DNA from 2 places in the Thalassospira sp. MIT121401 genome. Region 1 is predicted to be linked to the other one. Evidence: predicted binding sites of a transcription regulator. Region 1 holds the regulator's gene; the other holds the start of a gene.
What was found. The regulator PhoB, encoded in region 1, activates phosphate uptake and scavenging genes when phosphate is short. The targets are predictions, from matches to a motif close to TNTCATAAAACTGTCA.
Positions count from the first base shown of each region.

Region 2: SIB88_RS15685 (Na/Pi cotransporter family protein) is a predicted target of PhoB. The motif match lies at 3,126-3,141, and genes of this name have one in related genera.

Region 1 is NZ_CP138926.1:939,242-946,691, forward strand. Features, by position in the region: gene pstC (phosphate ABC transporter permease subunit PstC) at 1-324, shown strand, start outside; gene pstA (phosphate ABC transporter permease PstA) at 377-1,666, shown strand; gene pstB (phosphate ABC transporter ATP-binding protein PstB) at 1,668-2,471, shown strand; gene phoU (phosphate signaling complex protein PhoU) at 2,494-3,216, shown strand; gene phoB (phosphate regulon transcriptional regulator PhoB) at 3,234-3,932, shown strand; gene SIB88_RS04195 (cation:proton antiporter) at 4,048-6,117, opposite strand; gene SIB88_RS04200 (calcium/sodium antiporter) at 6,417-7,379, shown strand; gene SIB88_RS04205 (SDR family oxidoreductase) at 7,427-7,450, shown strand, end outside.
Region 2 is NZ_CP138926.1:3,393,693-3,401,142, forward strand. Features, by position in the region: gene SIB88_RS15675 (hypothetical protein) at 1-559, shown strand, start outside; gene SIB88_RS15680 (GNAT family acetyltransferase) at 758-1,252, shown strand; gene SIB88_RS15685 (Na/Pi cotransporter family protein) at 1,282-3,075, opposite strand; gene SIB88_RS15690 (TfoX/Sxy family DNA transformation protein) at 3,211-3,480, shown strand; gene glpD (glycerol-3-phosphate dehydrogenase) at 3,502-5,046, opposite strand; gene asnB (asparagine synthase (glutamine-hydrolyzing)) at 5,300-7,240, opposite strand.

The DNA of each region.
Region 1 (7,450 bases):
TCCGAAACCATCCGCCACGTGATTTTCCCGGCGGCTTTGCCCGGGATTGTCGGTGCGGTTCTTCTGGCTGTGTCGCGCGCAATTGGTGAAACGATGATTGTGGTGATGGCCGCAGGTCTTGCTGCCAACATGACGGTCAACCCGCTTCAGGCCGTGACGACTGTGACTGTGCAGATTGTTACTCTTCTGGTCGGCGACCAGGAATTTGACAGTGCAAAAACCCTCTCAGCCTTTGCGTTGGGGCTGGTTCTTTTCCTTGTCACCTTGGGCTTGAACGTATTTGCCCTTAAGGTAGTTCAGAAGTATCGCGAGAAATATGACTGATATGGCATCCCTTATGGAAGACAGAGCCGCAGCAAAGGTGATTTCGGACAAAATGCACAAGCCCGTAGACTGGGACAGCCCGAAGATCGCACGTAACATCAAAAAGCGTTACGCAGCTGAGCGTCGTTTTAAAATCTATGGACTAAGCGCGATCGGTGTTGCGCTTCTGGCCTTGTTTGTTCTGGGCTTCTCTATTGTCTCCAAAGGCTATAGCGCATTCTTCCAGACCTACATTCAGCTTGAAGTTCACTTTGATCCGGCGGAAATCGATCCGGACAGGACGGGTGATCCGGCCGTTATCGGCAAGGCCAACTTTGACGGCCTGATCAAGCAGTCCCTGCGTGAACGGTTCCCCGAAGTAACCAGCCGCCGCGATCGCCGTGATCTGTATGGCATCGTGTCAGGTGGTGCGTCCTATGATCTGCGTGAACGGGTTATGGAAAACCCGAACCTGATCGGGCAGACTCGCAAGATCTGGCTGATTTCCGGTGATGATTTCGACATGCTCAACAAAGGCTATATCGATGCCGAAGTTGATGAAAGCAGCCGTCGTCTCAATGACCAGGAAATCGGATGGTACAATGCGCTGGTCGAAGACGGTGCGGTCGAAAAGCAGTTCCATGCCCGCTTCTTTACCAGTGGTGACTCCCGCGAGCCGGAACTTGCCGGTATCTGGGGGGCGGCTGTCGGGTCATTCTATACCCTGCTTGTGACCTTGGCCCTGTCCTTCCCGATCGGGGTTCTTGCGGCGGTCTATCTTGAGGAATTCGCACCGAAGAACCGGTTCACGACAATTGTCGAAGTCAATATCAACAACCTTGCTGCTGTGCCGTCGATTGTGTTCGGTCTGCTTGGTCTGGAGGTCTATCTCAATGTCATGCATCTGCCGCGTTCGGCCCCGGTTGTCGGTGGCTTGACGCTCGCACTCATGACCTTGCCGACCATCATCATTGCGTCGCGTGCAGCGATCAAGGCGGTTCCGCCGTCAATCCGCCAGGCGGCCCTTGGTCTTGGTGCCTCGCCGGTTCAGACCGTAACCCACCATGTGCTGCCGCTGGCGATGCCGGGCATTCTGACCGGGACGATCATTGGGATGGCACAGGCACTTGGTGAAACGGCACCGCTTTTGATGATCGGCATGGTTGCCTTCATCGTTGATATCCCGGGTGGTGCACTTGATCCGGCAACGGTTCTGCCGGTCCAGATCTATCTTTGGGCAGACAGCCCGGAACGTGCCTTTGTCGAGAAAACCTCGGCAGCGATTATGGTGTTGCTGGCCTTCCTGATCCTGATGAATGGACTGGCTGTGTATCTGCGCAAAAAATTTGAACGGAAGTGGTAAAATGGCTGCTGTATCCCAGAGCGCAATGACGGCAGAGCCGTCGGTCGCAAGCCCGAAAATGACGGCACGTGACCTTAATCTTTTCTATAGCGACAACCAGGCGCTGTTCGATGTCAATCTGGATATCGTCGAACGTCAGGTTACCGCTTTGATCGGCCCGTCGGGTTGTGGCAAGTCGACCTTCCTGCGGTGCATGAACCGCATGAATGACACGATTGATGGTGTGACCATCAATGGCAAGGTGACCCTTGATGGCCGCGATATCTATGACAAGCGGATCGACGTTGTTCAGTTGCGCGCGCGTATCGGGATGGTGTTCCAGAAACCGAACCCGTTCCCGAAATCGATCTATGACAACGTGGCCTATGGCCCGCGTATTCATGGGCTGGTCAATTCGCGTGACGAACTTGATGAAATTGTCATGACCTCGCTTGAGCGTGCCGGTCTTCTCAAGGAAGTAAAAGATCGCCTGCAATCGCCCGCTACCGGTCTTTCGGGTGGTCAGCAGCAGCGTCTTTGCATCGCACGTGCGGTCGCGGTCAGTCCGGAAGTCATTTTGATGGACGAGCCGTGCTCGGCACTTGATCCGATCGCAACGGCAAAGGTCGAAGAGCTGATTGACGAACTGCGTTCGAACTACACGATCGTGATCGTGACGCACTCCATGCAGCAGGCTGCGCGTGTATCGCAGCGGACCGCATTTTTCCACCTTGGCAAGCTGGTAGAAGTTGGTGAAACCGATCAGATCTTCACCAACCCGAAAGACGACCGCACCAAGGGTTACATTACCGGTCGCTTTGGTTAAGCGATACGAGGAGAACGCATAAATGGCTGACGACAAAACACATATCGTGAGTTCGTTCGACGAGGAACTGACCCGTCTGAACAACATCATCTCGCAGATGGGCGGGCTTGCAGAAAGTCAGCTGATCTCTGCGATCCGCTCTATTGTAAAGCGTGACTCGGAACTGGCTGAAAAAGTCATTCTTTCAGACCATCGTATCGATGTTCTTGAACAGGAAGTGCAGGACTTTGCGGTCCGTCTTCTGGCCCTGCGCCAGCCGATGGCTGATGACCTGCGTCAGGTCGTGACGGCGCTTAAGCTGTCCAATGATCTTGAGCGTATTGGTGATTTGGCCAAGAACATTGCCAAACGTGCCCAGGTCCTGAACCAGATCCCGCCGATCCGTCCGGTTCAGGTGATCCCGAACATGGGCAAGCTGGCCCAGGAAATCATCAAGGATGTTCTCGACGCCTATATCGAAGGTGACGCCGAAAAGGCGGAACGCGTCTGGGCGCGCGATCAGGAAGTCGATGACATGTACAATTCGCTGTTCCGCGAATTGCTGACCTACATGATGGAAGATCCGCGCAACATTACGGCATCGACCCACATGCTGTTCATCGCCAAGAACATCGAACGTATTGGCGATCATGCCACCAACATCGCCGAAACGATCTATTACCGGATCAAGGGCGAAGACCTGCCGGCAATCGACCGGCCAAAAAATGATGCAGCGAACTTTGCTGTTGTCGAACCGAATGAGTGACACTGGAGCATAGGAAGATGGACCCAACGGTTCTTATCGTCGAGGACGAAGCTGCAATCGTAACCATGTTGCGCTACAACCTCGAACGTGAGGGGATGCAGGTTGTCGAAGCCGGTGACGGTGACGAAGCGTTGAAAATTCTTGCTGAAACGCATGTTGATCTTGTCCTTCTGGACTGGATGTTGCCGGTCATGTCGGGGATTGAGGTTTGCCGTCAGATCCGCCGCAAGCCCGAAAGCCGGGATTTGCCGGTCATCATGGTGACTGCGCGCGGCGAAGAAGGGGATCGCATTCGCGGGCTTGATACCGGTGCTGATGACTATGTCACCAAACCGTTCGCGATTGGCGAATTGCTGGCACGTATTCGCGCACTTCTGCGCCGATCCGGTCCGGCGCAACCACAAGGGCAGTTGGTCTATTCCGATATCGAAATGGATCTTGCCGCCCATCGCGTCAGCCGCAATGGCAAGGCCATCCACCTTGGTCCGACCGAATTTCGTCTTCTGCGCTACTTCCTTGAACATCCGGGGCGTGTTTTCTCCCGCGAGCAGCTTTTGAATGCTGTTTGGGGACCGAACATTTATGTCGAAACCCGTACAGTTGATGTGCATATCCGCCGCCTGCGCAAGGCCCTGAATGATGTCAAAGGTACCCGCGACATCATCCGGACGGTTCGGGCGGCCGGCTATGCGCTGGACTCGGAAACTGCGGCCTGATTGATCCGGCCACAAGGCCGGGCTGCTGGCTGGCTGGTTGGATGGCTCGTCGGAAAAATCCTGACAATCAGATCAAACAAAACCCCCGTTGCCACAGGCAGCGGGGGTTTTGCATTTAGCTGTCTTTAGTTTTGCCGCGTGTGGTGCGGCCTGACCGGGATGTAGCCAGTTTGTCTGATGACGCTGTCTTTGTCGCCGGTTTGCGGGGCGCTGCTTTTTTGGCCGGTGTGGTTTTGCCCGACGTTGTTTTGCCCGACGTTGTTTTGGTTGCGGCGGGTTTTGTCGCAACCTTGCGCGCGGTTGTTTTCTTTGGCGTGGCACGCGACGCAGGTTTCTTTGCCGTCGGTTTGGGTTTTGCGGTTTGCGCAGCCGTGCCGGATGCCTTTGTTGTTTTCGCGGTCGCCGGGGACGCAGATGCCGCAGATGGTGTTGTCGCTGGTGCGACGTCTGATGCCGGTGCTGTTTGTGCCGGTTCCGGGGCTTTTTTACGCTGGGTCCTTGGCGCCAGTTCGTTCATCAACAGCATGTCGGCGCGCCGGAACTTGGCGATTTCGGCATCAATGTCTTCTTGTGGCACGTCACAGGCCGACAGCACATGATCCGAAAGCCGAAGGCCGGTTTCCAGTACTTCGGGAATTGCCGCATCGGCCCCGCTGCGCGATAGCGGGCCAATATGGGTGATGTCCTGGGCGCGGGCAAAGATCTTGAGATGCGGATAATGCTGACGTAGAAGCGCAACGGTCTTTTCGGTTGCATGCGGGTTACCCATGGCAACAACCGCAATGCGCGCTTCATCGGTGTGGGCGGCGCGGAATGTTTCCGGGCGCGATCCATCGGCAAAGAATACGGGAAGTCCCTCTGCACGGCCGCGCGAAACCTGTTGGGCATCACTGTCGAGAACAATGAACGGAATATCGCGGGTTTTCAAAAGACGCGCCAGAACCCGGCCAACACGCCCGCTGCCGATGACCAGAACATGCTGGTGGATGCCTTCGGTTTCATCCGAGATCGGGCCAAGCTGGTCGTCTTCCTTGGGATGCAGCTTTTCCTCGATCCGGTGGCCAAGATTGATTAGGGTCGGTGTTAATGCCATCGACAAGGCAACCACCGGGATCAGCATCGCAGCAAGATCGCGCGGAATTGCACCATTCTGGGCCGCCAGTGCAAACATGACGAATGCAAATTCACCGCCTGCTGCCAGGCTCATCGCAACACGAAGGGCCGAACCCCGTTCGAACCGGATCGCCAAGGACAAGACAAACAGAACGGCCGTCTTGATGACAAGCAATGCAATCAGCCACAGCAGCACACTGCCAAACTGTTCATAGACAACATTGGCATTGACCGACATCCCGACCGACATAAAGAACAGCGACAGGAAAACGCCACGGAATGGCGCGATATCGGCTTCGATCTGATGACGGAATTCGGTTTCGGCCAGCATTACACCGGCAATGAACGCGCCAAGTGCCATCGAAAGTCCGGAAACCTCGGTCAGGGTGCTGGCGGCAAGAACAACGAACAGGGTGCCAATCGCAAACAGTTCCGGGTTTTTAAGCGACGCGATATACCGAAACAGATGCGGCAAAAGATATCGTCCTGCGACCAGAAGCAGGGCGACAGAACCGAAGCCAAGAAGAATACTGATCCACGGGCTGGTTTCGGTGCCGGCATTGCCCGCCGCCTGAACCATGATCAGGAACGGACCAACCGCCACGTCCTGGACCAGAAGGATTGCAAGGGCGGCCCGCCCGAAACGGGTATTGAGCTGTCGGTCATCGGACAACTGTTTCAGGATGATCGCGGTTGATGACAGGGCAAGCGCACCGGCAATAACAAGGGATGCTGCCAATGGCAGATCAAGTAGCGCCAGAACGCCCATGATCGCAGCCATTGAAACCAGGATCTGCAACAGGCCGAGTGCGGCAAACCGCCCGCCAATGACGCGCAATCGTTCGCGCGACAGTTCAAGCCCGATCATGAACAGCAGAAAGACAACCCCCAGTTCGGCAACTGTGGAAATGTCTTCGCGTTCGGTAATCAGTCCAAACCCGAATGGCCCGATGCAAAATCCGCCGATCAGAAAACCGATAATCGAATTGGCGCGCAAACGATGCGCGATGGGTACTGCAACCACAGCCGCAGCAAGGATCAGGAACAGCTCGAACAGAACGCTGTGATGCATGGTCAGAATCGATCCGGCAAAGCAGATAAATATTTGAAAACAACGAGATGATCAGGATAGCGGAATTGAACGGTATCGTCCTGTGGAAATTTGACGATGCCAACGCAATTAACCCGTACCGGTTTGATCTGTTTCAAGGCTTGTCTTGTTGGTTTGACCTAATGCGCCGGGCGGGGAATTCAATTGTGTGCTGTGAAAATTGTCATGCCCTGATGACTTGCCAATCCCGGTGCCAGATGCCATGTTCCGCGGGCCTGATCAGGTCCATATAATTGACACCCAATAAGAGCAAACGCGTCTTGGAACAGCTTATCCCCTATCTTCAGATTATCGCCGGTCTTGTCCTGTTGACGGCTGGTGGCGAATTTATCGTGCGTGGTGCCGTTGGATTGGCTCTTTTGCTTGGGGTGTCAAAAGTCATTGTCGGTTTGACGATCGTTGCGGCCGGGACATCGGCGCCGGAATTTGTCGTGTCATTGAACGCATCGCTCAAAGGAACGGCCGATATTGCGATGGGCAATGTGGTCGGATCCAATATTGCCAATATCCTGCTGATCCTCGGTGCGGTTGCGGTGCTTAAACCGGTTGCGGCAGGACGCATCACGGTTGTTCGCGATGGCGGGACCATGCTGCTGGGCACCGTTTTGTTCATCGCACTTTGCATGTTCGGGGCGATTGACCGGTGGGCCGGGGCCTTGATGCTGTGTGTGTTGGCGGCTATCTGGTATTTCACCTACAAGCATGACAAAAACATGCCCAGCGAAGCCAGCCATCTGCATGAAGAAGAAGTTGATGAAGTCGGCGAGGTGCCCAAAGGCTGGGCCAAGCCGCTTGTGGCGACCCTGATCGGGATTGTCGCACTGATGTTCGGGGCGGAATGGCTTGTTGACGGTGGCGTTGCCGTTGCCCGGCAGTTCGGTGTTTCCGAGGCCGTTATCGGATTGACGCTCGTTGCGTTCGGAACGTCATTGCCCGAACTTGCGGCATCTGTGGTCGCAGCATTCCGTGGTCATTCAGATGTTGCACTTGGCAACGTGCTGGGTTCGAACCTTTTGAACCTTCTGGTGATTATTGGCGGGGTGTCGCTTATTGCGCCAATTCCGGTGCCGGAACAGATTTTGAATTCCGATTTGTGGATCATGCTGGCGGTAACCGTCGGGTTGCTTGCTGTTGCCTATGCGTTTCGCAAAATTTCGCGCATTACCGGAAGTGCATTTGTGATTGCCTATTTTGTCTATGTCTTCCAACTTGTAGCAGCCTGAAAACCGGCTTGGTTGAATTGACAGACGCATAAAGGGATCCGCAGAAAATGACTGCACAGGTGCCCAAAACC
Region 2 (7,450 bases), 2.1 Mb from region 1:
TGGCCCGGGTGAATGGTCCATGTTTGGTGGTGATCATCATGGTGGCAAATTTGATGGCGACCGCGGTGATCATCGCAAAGGCGGAAAATTCGACCGCGAAAATCGCGAACGCGCAGTTCCCCTGACCCCGGCCGAGGCGCGCATTCTGATTGATGCCATGCTGCTTAAAACCGGCACGATTGATCTTAAGACCGGTGATGCCCTGATGGCAGAAGAACCGGGCAAGATCGACGTCCTTGTAGTCAATGCACAAGGCGGCGTGGTCGAAGTGGTCAAGTTTGATGCCAAAACCGGGCGCATGGACCGTGATGAACGTCATGATTTGCGCAAACTGTTGCCGCGCCCGGACAAGGCCGAACGTTACAATCGCAAATTCACCGCCGATCAAATGAACCTTCTGGCCAGTGCCATGGTGATCCGGTTTGGCAATGGTGAACTGAAACTGGGCGGTCTGGCTGAAACACCGCGCGGCACCTATACCGCGACCGTAACCAATCAGGCCGGCGACATCGTTCGTGAAATGGAACTCAGCAGCGTGACCGGCCGCCCGATCAGCTAAGCCGTACGCAGATAACGACCCCACCCCGGTCCGGGGCCTTCATTCCCAACCGATGCTCCGGACTTCCCCAGCGCCCCCAAGGTTTCCCCCTTGGGGGCGTTTCCTTTTTTACATTGATCTGTAACGGTTTTGCATTTGACCGCCATTGATAACGCCCCCATTGTTGCCAATTAGAAACTGCGCCCCGAAAGAACCACCATGACAACCACGACCCAAACAACCCAAACACCCGCCCCCGCAGCCAACCCCAAAGCCGCCCCGAGAACCGCAACACTGGAAGACATTCCCGCCCTTACGCAGCTTTGGCAGGATACCGGGCTTTATCGCCCCTATAACCCGCCGGCATGGGATGTGCGATTTGCGATCGAGGCAACGGACGCGACACTTTTCGTCTGGGAAGATAACAGCAATAACATCATCGGTTCGGTAATGGCCGGTCATGATGGTCATCGTGGCTGGGTATATTATCTGGCGGTTGCCCCGTCCGTTCAGAAATCGGGACTTGGCCGCAAATTGATGGATATCGGCGAAGGCTGGTTGCGCGATCAGGACGTCTGGCGCATGCAATTGATGGTGCGTTCGGAAAACAGCAGGACACAGGATTTCTATCGCCATCTTGGCTATCGCGCGCTTGATGTCACGGTGATGCAAAAGGACATCGACACCCCGCCGATCGAACGCCCGGAACTGTAACCGGGCGGTTTGACCCGACCAAACCGTGATCAGAATGTTTCAGGCAATGTGACCGTTGGCGGTGATTGCCCATCATCGCCAGCAGCCTTATGTCCGTCGAGCCCCGAAATCGTGACATGGGCGATGCGGCATGCCCGCTGAAACAGCCGGTTGATCCGTTCAACCAGTGCGACATTGATGCGATAACACCGGATATCGACATCGCGCGGCCCGATCGCATCGCTGATCCGGTGCAATGTCACTTCCATCTTTGCGCCAAATTCCTGATCACGGGCCAAAACCGCCCTTGCAGTTTCCATATCGTCACCCGAATAGGCAGTCAGCGCCTGTTTCAGGCAATTTTCGGCAATTTCGAACAGTTCCGTGATCTGGGCCCGGCGTTCTTCGGACGGAATCTGGCGCAAATCCATCAGTTCGGACACCAGTTCGACCATTTCCTCGGCGACAAGATCGCCAACCGCTTCAAGATGGTTGCTGACTTCAAGCTCGTTCTGAAGCCGGTCAAGTTCACCGGGCAAAAGTTCGGATCGGCGCATTTTGCTGGCAAACAGGGCAATCGCGTCCTGCAGGCTGTCCACCCCGTCGTCAAGTTCGGCAATTCTTTGCAATTTCTTGCTGGTCGGCTTGCGCATGTTTTCGCGCCCGCGTCGCACCACATCGGTCACGATATCGCCCATATGGATGACCTCGTTGCGCAATAGTGCAATCGCGGCGGCCGGTGTATTGGTGACTTCTGCCATCAGATATTTCGGGCTGGGATCAAGGGGCGGATCAATCACCGTTTCCGGTGGCACGATCTTTTCGATCAGACGGGCGATCCATGGCACAAAGGCGATCATAAGGATCACATTGGCGATATTGAAAATGCTGTGCGCATTGGCGATTTCGCGTGCGATGTCGGTTTGCCCGCCATTGGTCGCAAATGAAATATCCGTCACAAATTCGGACAATTGCGCAATAAACGGAAGCCACAAGAAAACACCGCCGAAATTGAACAGAACATGGCCGATGGCGGTACGCAGGGCATCGCGCCCCTTGCCGATTGTCACCAGAAGTGCCGTAACACAGGTGCCGATATTCGCCCCGAAAATAAGGGCAATGCCGCCATCAAGTGTCACAAGTCCCTGCCCGGCAAGAACGATGATAATGCCGGTCGTCGCCGCACTGGATTGAACAAGGGCGGTAAAGAACGCCGCAACAATGATTGCCAGAACCGGGTTTTGCATCTCGGCCATCAGATCGATGAAGGGCCCATAGGTGCGAAGCGGTTCCATCGCATCGCTCATCATGCCCATGCCGAAAAACAGCATCCCGGTGCCAAGGATCGCCTTGCCCGCCATCGCAACGCGTTTGCGGGTTGCCATCATGGTCAGTCCAAACCCGATGGCCATCACCAGCGGCGCAATCGCATCAACCCGAAAGGCAATGATTTGCGCGGTCAGGGTGCTGCCGACATTGGCCCCCATGATCACGGCAATCGACTGGGCAAAGGGCATCAGGCCCGCGGACACAAAGCCCACTACCAAAACCGTGGTCACACTTGACGACTGAACAAGACCGGTAACCAGTGCACCCGAAAGCACCGCCATAAAGCGGTTGCGCGTCATTTTCGACAGGATAAATCGCAACCGCGCCCCAGCAAGGGTCTTGAGCGCGCTTGCCAGATGGTCCATCCCGTACAGAAAAAGTGCCAGCCCGCCAACCAGCCCGACCATCATTGCCCCGGTTTCCAGCGGCACAAAATCGGCTGCGGCCTGTGCGACCGGAATGGTCAAAAGAAGCAGGATCGCACTTGCGATAACGGGTTTGAACAATGCTGTCATCAGGGGACCGGTCAAGGTAATCGGTTGAAAACAAACCGACCATACAGCAGATTATTCACACTGTCAGGTGCCAGCACGACCAGTGAAGACATGCCCAACGCGATGTGCACGCACAATCCCGAACAAAGGAAAACCATGCGCAATATCGGTCCAACATCGTCACGTGAACTGCGCGAAATCGGGATTGAAAACCGCGATCAGCTTATCGCGACCGGCATCGTCGAAGTCACGCGCCGCCTGCTGTTTCGCTTTGGCAGTGAAAGGAAAATCAGCCTGAACTACCTTTATGCGCTTGAAGGTGCGATCCATGACCGGGACTGGCGGGATATCAAGCCTGCCCGCAAACAGGTATTGCGCGCGTTGCTCGACACATTGCGTGAAGAACTGTCAAACGCGCAGTCCTGATATCCGCCTTTGAAGCCCGTCCTATTCGGCTGCGACCGACTTGGGATCGGCGTCAATCTGTGCCAGACGGTTTTCAAGCGCGGCAATCTGTTCGGAAGACAGACGCAGGCCAAGTTTGGACCGCCGCCAGATCAGGTCATCAATCTTGCGCACCCATTCATGATCAATCAGATAGCGCAATTCGGCTTCATACAGGTCATGGCCGTAACAGACACCAAGATCATCGATCTTTGTCGCAGTACCGATGATCATCTCGATGCGTGTGCCATATGCGCGCAGCAGGCGCTTTAACAAACCGTGATCCATCCAGTCATATCGTTTGGCATAATGGGCAAATGCATCATCAAAGGATGCATTGGGGAAATCCCCGCCCGGAAGCGGTTCTTTGGCCGTCCAGGGCGCATCGCGGGTGCCAAGCTGGCGGGTAATGATCTGAAGCGCATGTTCGGCAAGCTTGCGATAGGTGGTGATTTTGCCGCCAAAAACATGCAAGGCCGGGGCCGCACCACTATCGGCTTCGAGTTTCAGGGTATAGTCACGCGACACCTTGGACGCATTTTCACTTTCGCCATTGCCGGCATAAAGCGGCCTTACCCCGGAATAGGTCCAGACAACATCGTCGGATGCCACCTGCTTTTTGAAATAGCCGCTGGCCAGTTTGCACAGATAATCGATTTCGTTCTGATCAATTTTGACCTTGGCCGGATCGCCGGTGAAATCAACATCGGTGGTGCCAATCAGGGTAAAATCATCCTGATAGGGAATGGCAAAGACAATGCGCCCGTCGCCATTCTGGAAAATATAGCAATAATCATGATCAAACAGCTTGGGCACCACAATGTGACTGCCCTTGACCAAGCGGATATTGGCGCTGGTTTTTGATTGCACCACACCATTGTCCGGATTGATCAGGTCGGCACACCACGGGCCCGCCGCATTGACCAGCATCCGCCCGGAAACCTGGCGTTCCTGACCGCTTTGCTGATCACGCAGGGAAACCTGCCAGTGCCCGTCGGTCTGTTTTGCGCCGACACATTCGGTCCGCGTCAGGATTTCAGCCCCGCAATTTTTGGCATCAATGGCATTGAGAACCACCAGACGCGCATCATCAACCCAGCAATCGGAATAGACAAAACCCTTGGTCATCCCGTCCCGCAGCGGTGCACCGGAAACGTGATTGGCAAATGAAATGCCTTCGGACGCCGGAAGTTTTTTACGGCCGCCAAGATGGTCATACAGGAACAAGCCAAGGCGGATCATCCAGGCCGGACGCAAATCATCGCGATGGGGCAGAACAAAGCGCAACGGCCAGATGATATGCGGCGCATTGCCAAGCAACACTTCACGTTCGGTCAACGCCTCGCGCACCAGACGGAATTCATAATGTTCGAGATAGCGCAACCCGCCATGGATCAGCTTGGTGCTGGCCGATGATGTTGCACTGGCAAGATCATCCTTTTCACACAGCAAAACCTTAAGCCCGCGCCCCGCCGCATCACGCGCAATACCGGCACCGTTGATGCCGCCACCAATAATGATCAGATCGTAATGTGCAGTCTCAGCCATGCGGGGCCTCTTTCAGCAAAAAGGAATCTCTTTCCCGCTAAAATATTTCATTTTCGAAAATTTTCAAGTTTCGAATTGTGACATTTATTCGACGCAGCCATGTTCGAGAAACATGACACCGCCACATTGCCCGGGACAGCCAATGCAAAATGATCAAAAGTTCATTTTTGAAACAAATTGAAAAACCCCGCCTGAAATTCAGGCGGGGCGTTCATCAAAGATTGGATACGGGATGCGGGAAATGATCGTTCGATCAGGCCAGCCAGCGTTTCTGCCAGTCAGACAGCATGGAGATCGTCCAAAGCTGATGGCCCCAGTTGCGCTTGCCGCTCATATGTTCCTGCTGCAATTTTTCGATCTGGCGACGATCAAGGCCGAAATCGTTATAAAGCGCGTCATTGGCCAAAAGATCGCCCATCCATTCGCGCAACGGCCCGCGAAGCCACTGTGCCAGCGGCACACCAAAACCGGTTTTCGGCCGGTCGATCATTTCGCGCGGCACATATTTATACAGGATCTGACGCAAGGCATGCTTGCCCACCGATCCGTTCATTTTAAGCCGTGCGGGCAACCGCCAGCCAAATTCAATCACGCGATGATCGATAAACGGTACGCGGACCTCAAGCGAATTGGCCATTGATGCCCGGTCCACCTTGGTCAGGACATCATCGACCATATACATCATCGTATCCATGACCTGCATGGACGAGACATAATCAAGATTGCGGTTGCGACAGAATTTTTCGCCCGGCACGCGGAATTTCTTACGGGTGGAACGGCTGCCCAGAAGTTTGTCGGTATCAAACAATGACAACAGCGCATGATAGCGATCAATATCATCACGGATCGCCAAAAGCGGTGCCGCCTTGTGGATTTTATCGCCAATCGCGCTGGTCGAAAGTTTGCCGGGCACCAGCCCGACCAGATTGTCCCACTGTTCGGGCGACAGCATGGTCAGCCCGCGCGACACCAGCGATGCCCCGAACGGAATACTGCCCGCCGCCGCACTAAGCTGTTTGGCCCAAAGATAGCGCGTATAACCGCCAAATGTTTCATCGCCGCCATCACCCGACAGGGCAACCGTGACTTCCTTGCGCGTCAGGGCCGAAATCAGATAGGTCGGGATCGCCGAACTGTCAAAGAACGGCTCGTCATAGGTTTCCGAAAGTTTCGGCACCAGATCCAGCGCATCCTGGGGCGTGACATAAAGTTCCGTGTGATCGGTCTTGAGATGGCGCGCCACTTCCCCGGCAAAGGCCGCCTCGTTAAAGGCTTCGTCCTCGAACCCGACCGAAAATGTTTTAACCGGTCGATCCGAGACCGACTGCATCAGGGCAACGATGGTCGATGAGTCAATCCCGCCGGACAAAAACGCGCCAAGCGGCACATCGGCCACCATGCGACGCTGAACCGCATCGCGCAGCAAATCTTCAAGTGCATCGATCGCACTTTGATCATCGCCGCTCCAGGCATGCTTCTGCCCGTTCAGAACGGCGTCTTCGACCGACCAATAGGCAAATTCGGTTGCCTGATCATGCGATGACACTTCCAGAATGTGACCGGGTTTGAGCATCTTGGCATGCGAATAGACCGAAAGCCCCGACGGCACATAGCCAAACCGAAGGTAGGCTTCCAACCCCGAACGATTGACTTCGCGTGAAATCGCATTGCCCGCCAGAAGCGCCTTTACCTCGGATGCAAAACCGATATTGCCTTCATAGCGCGACCAGTAAAGCGGCTTGATGCCAAGCCGGTCGCGCACAAGGGTCAGCTTTCTGGTTTGTTTGTCCCAAAGTGCGATGGCAAACATGCCAATCAGGCGTTTGACCGTATCGCGCACCCCCCAATGGGCAATGCATTCAAGGATTACTTCGGTATCCGAATGCCCGCGCCAGGCGACCTGGATATTGGCAGCGGCAAGTTTTTCACGCAGTTCGGGCGCGTTATAAATTTCGCCGTTATAGACCATGACATAACGGCCATTGGCCGAATGCATCGGCTGTTTGCCGGCATCGGAAAGATCAATGATTGCAAGACGGCGCTGCCCCAAGGCCAGCCCGTTTTCCTGATCAACCCAGACATCGCCGCCATCGGGACCACGATGATGCAACGCAGTGTTCATGCGCGATACAGCATCGCCCAATCCGCTTGCGTCACTCTGTCCAGACAGCCATAAACCGGCAATTCCACACATAAAACAATCCTGTAAAACCCTGCCGATACTTAAAACAATAACGGCCCATTCTACAATCAAAACATTTGGATATTGACCGGAAATGATCGGTCAAAACCGTTTTTGCCATTGCCTCCTATTCCACAGGGTGAAAACGGCAAAACAGACTGTGCAATGACGACGCAGAGTTATGATATCGTCACCGGACCTACAACCAATAATATACTGCCA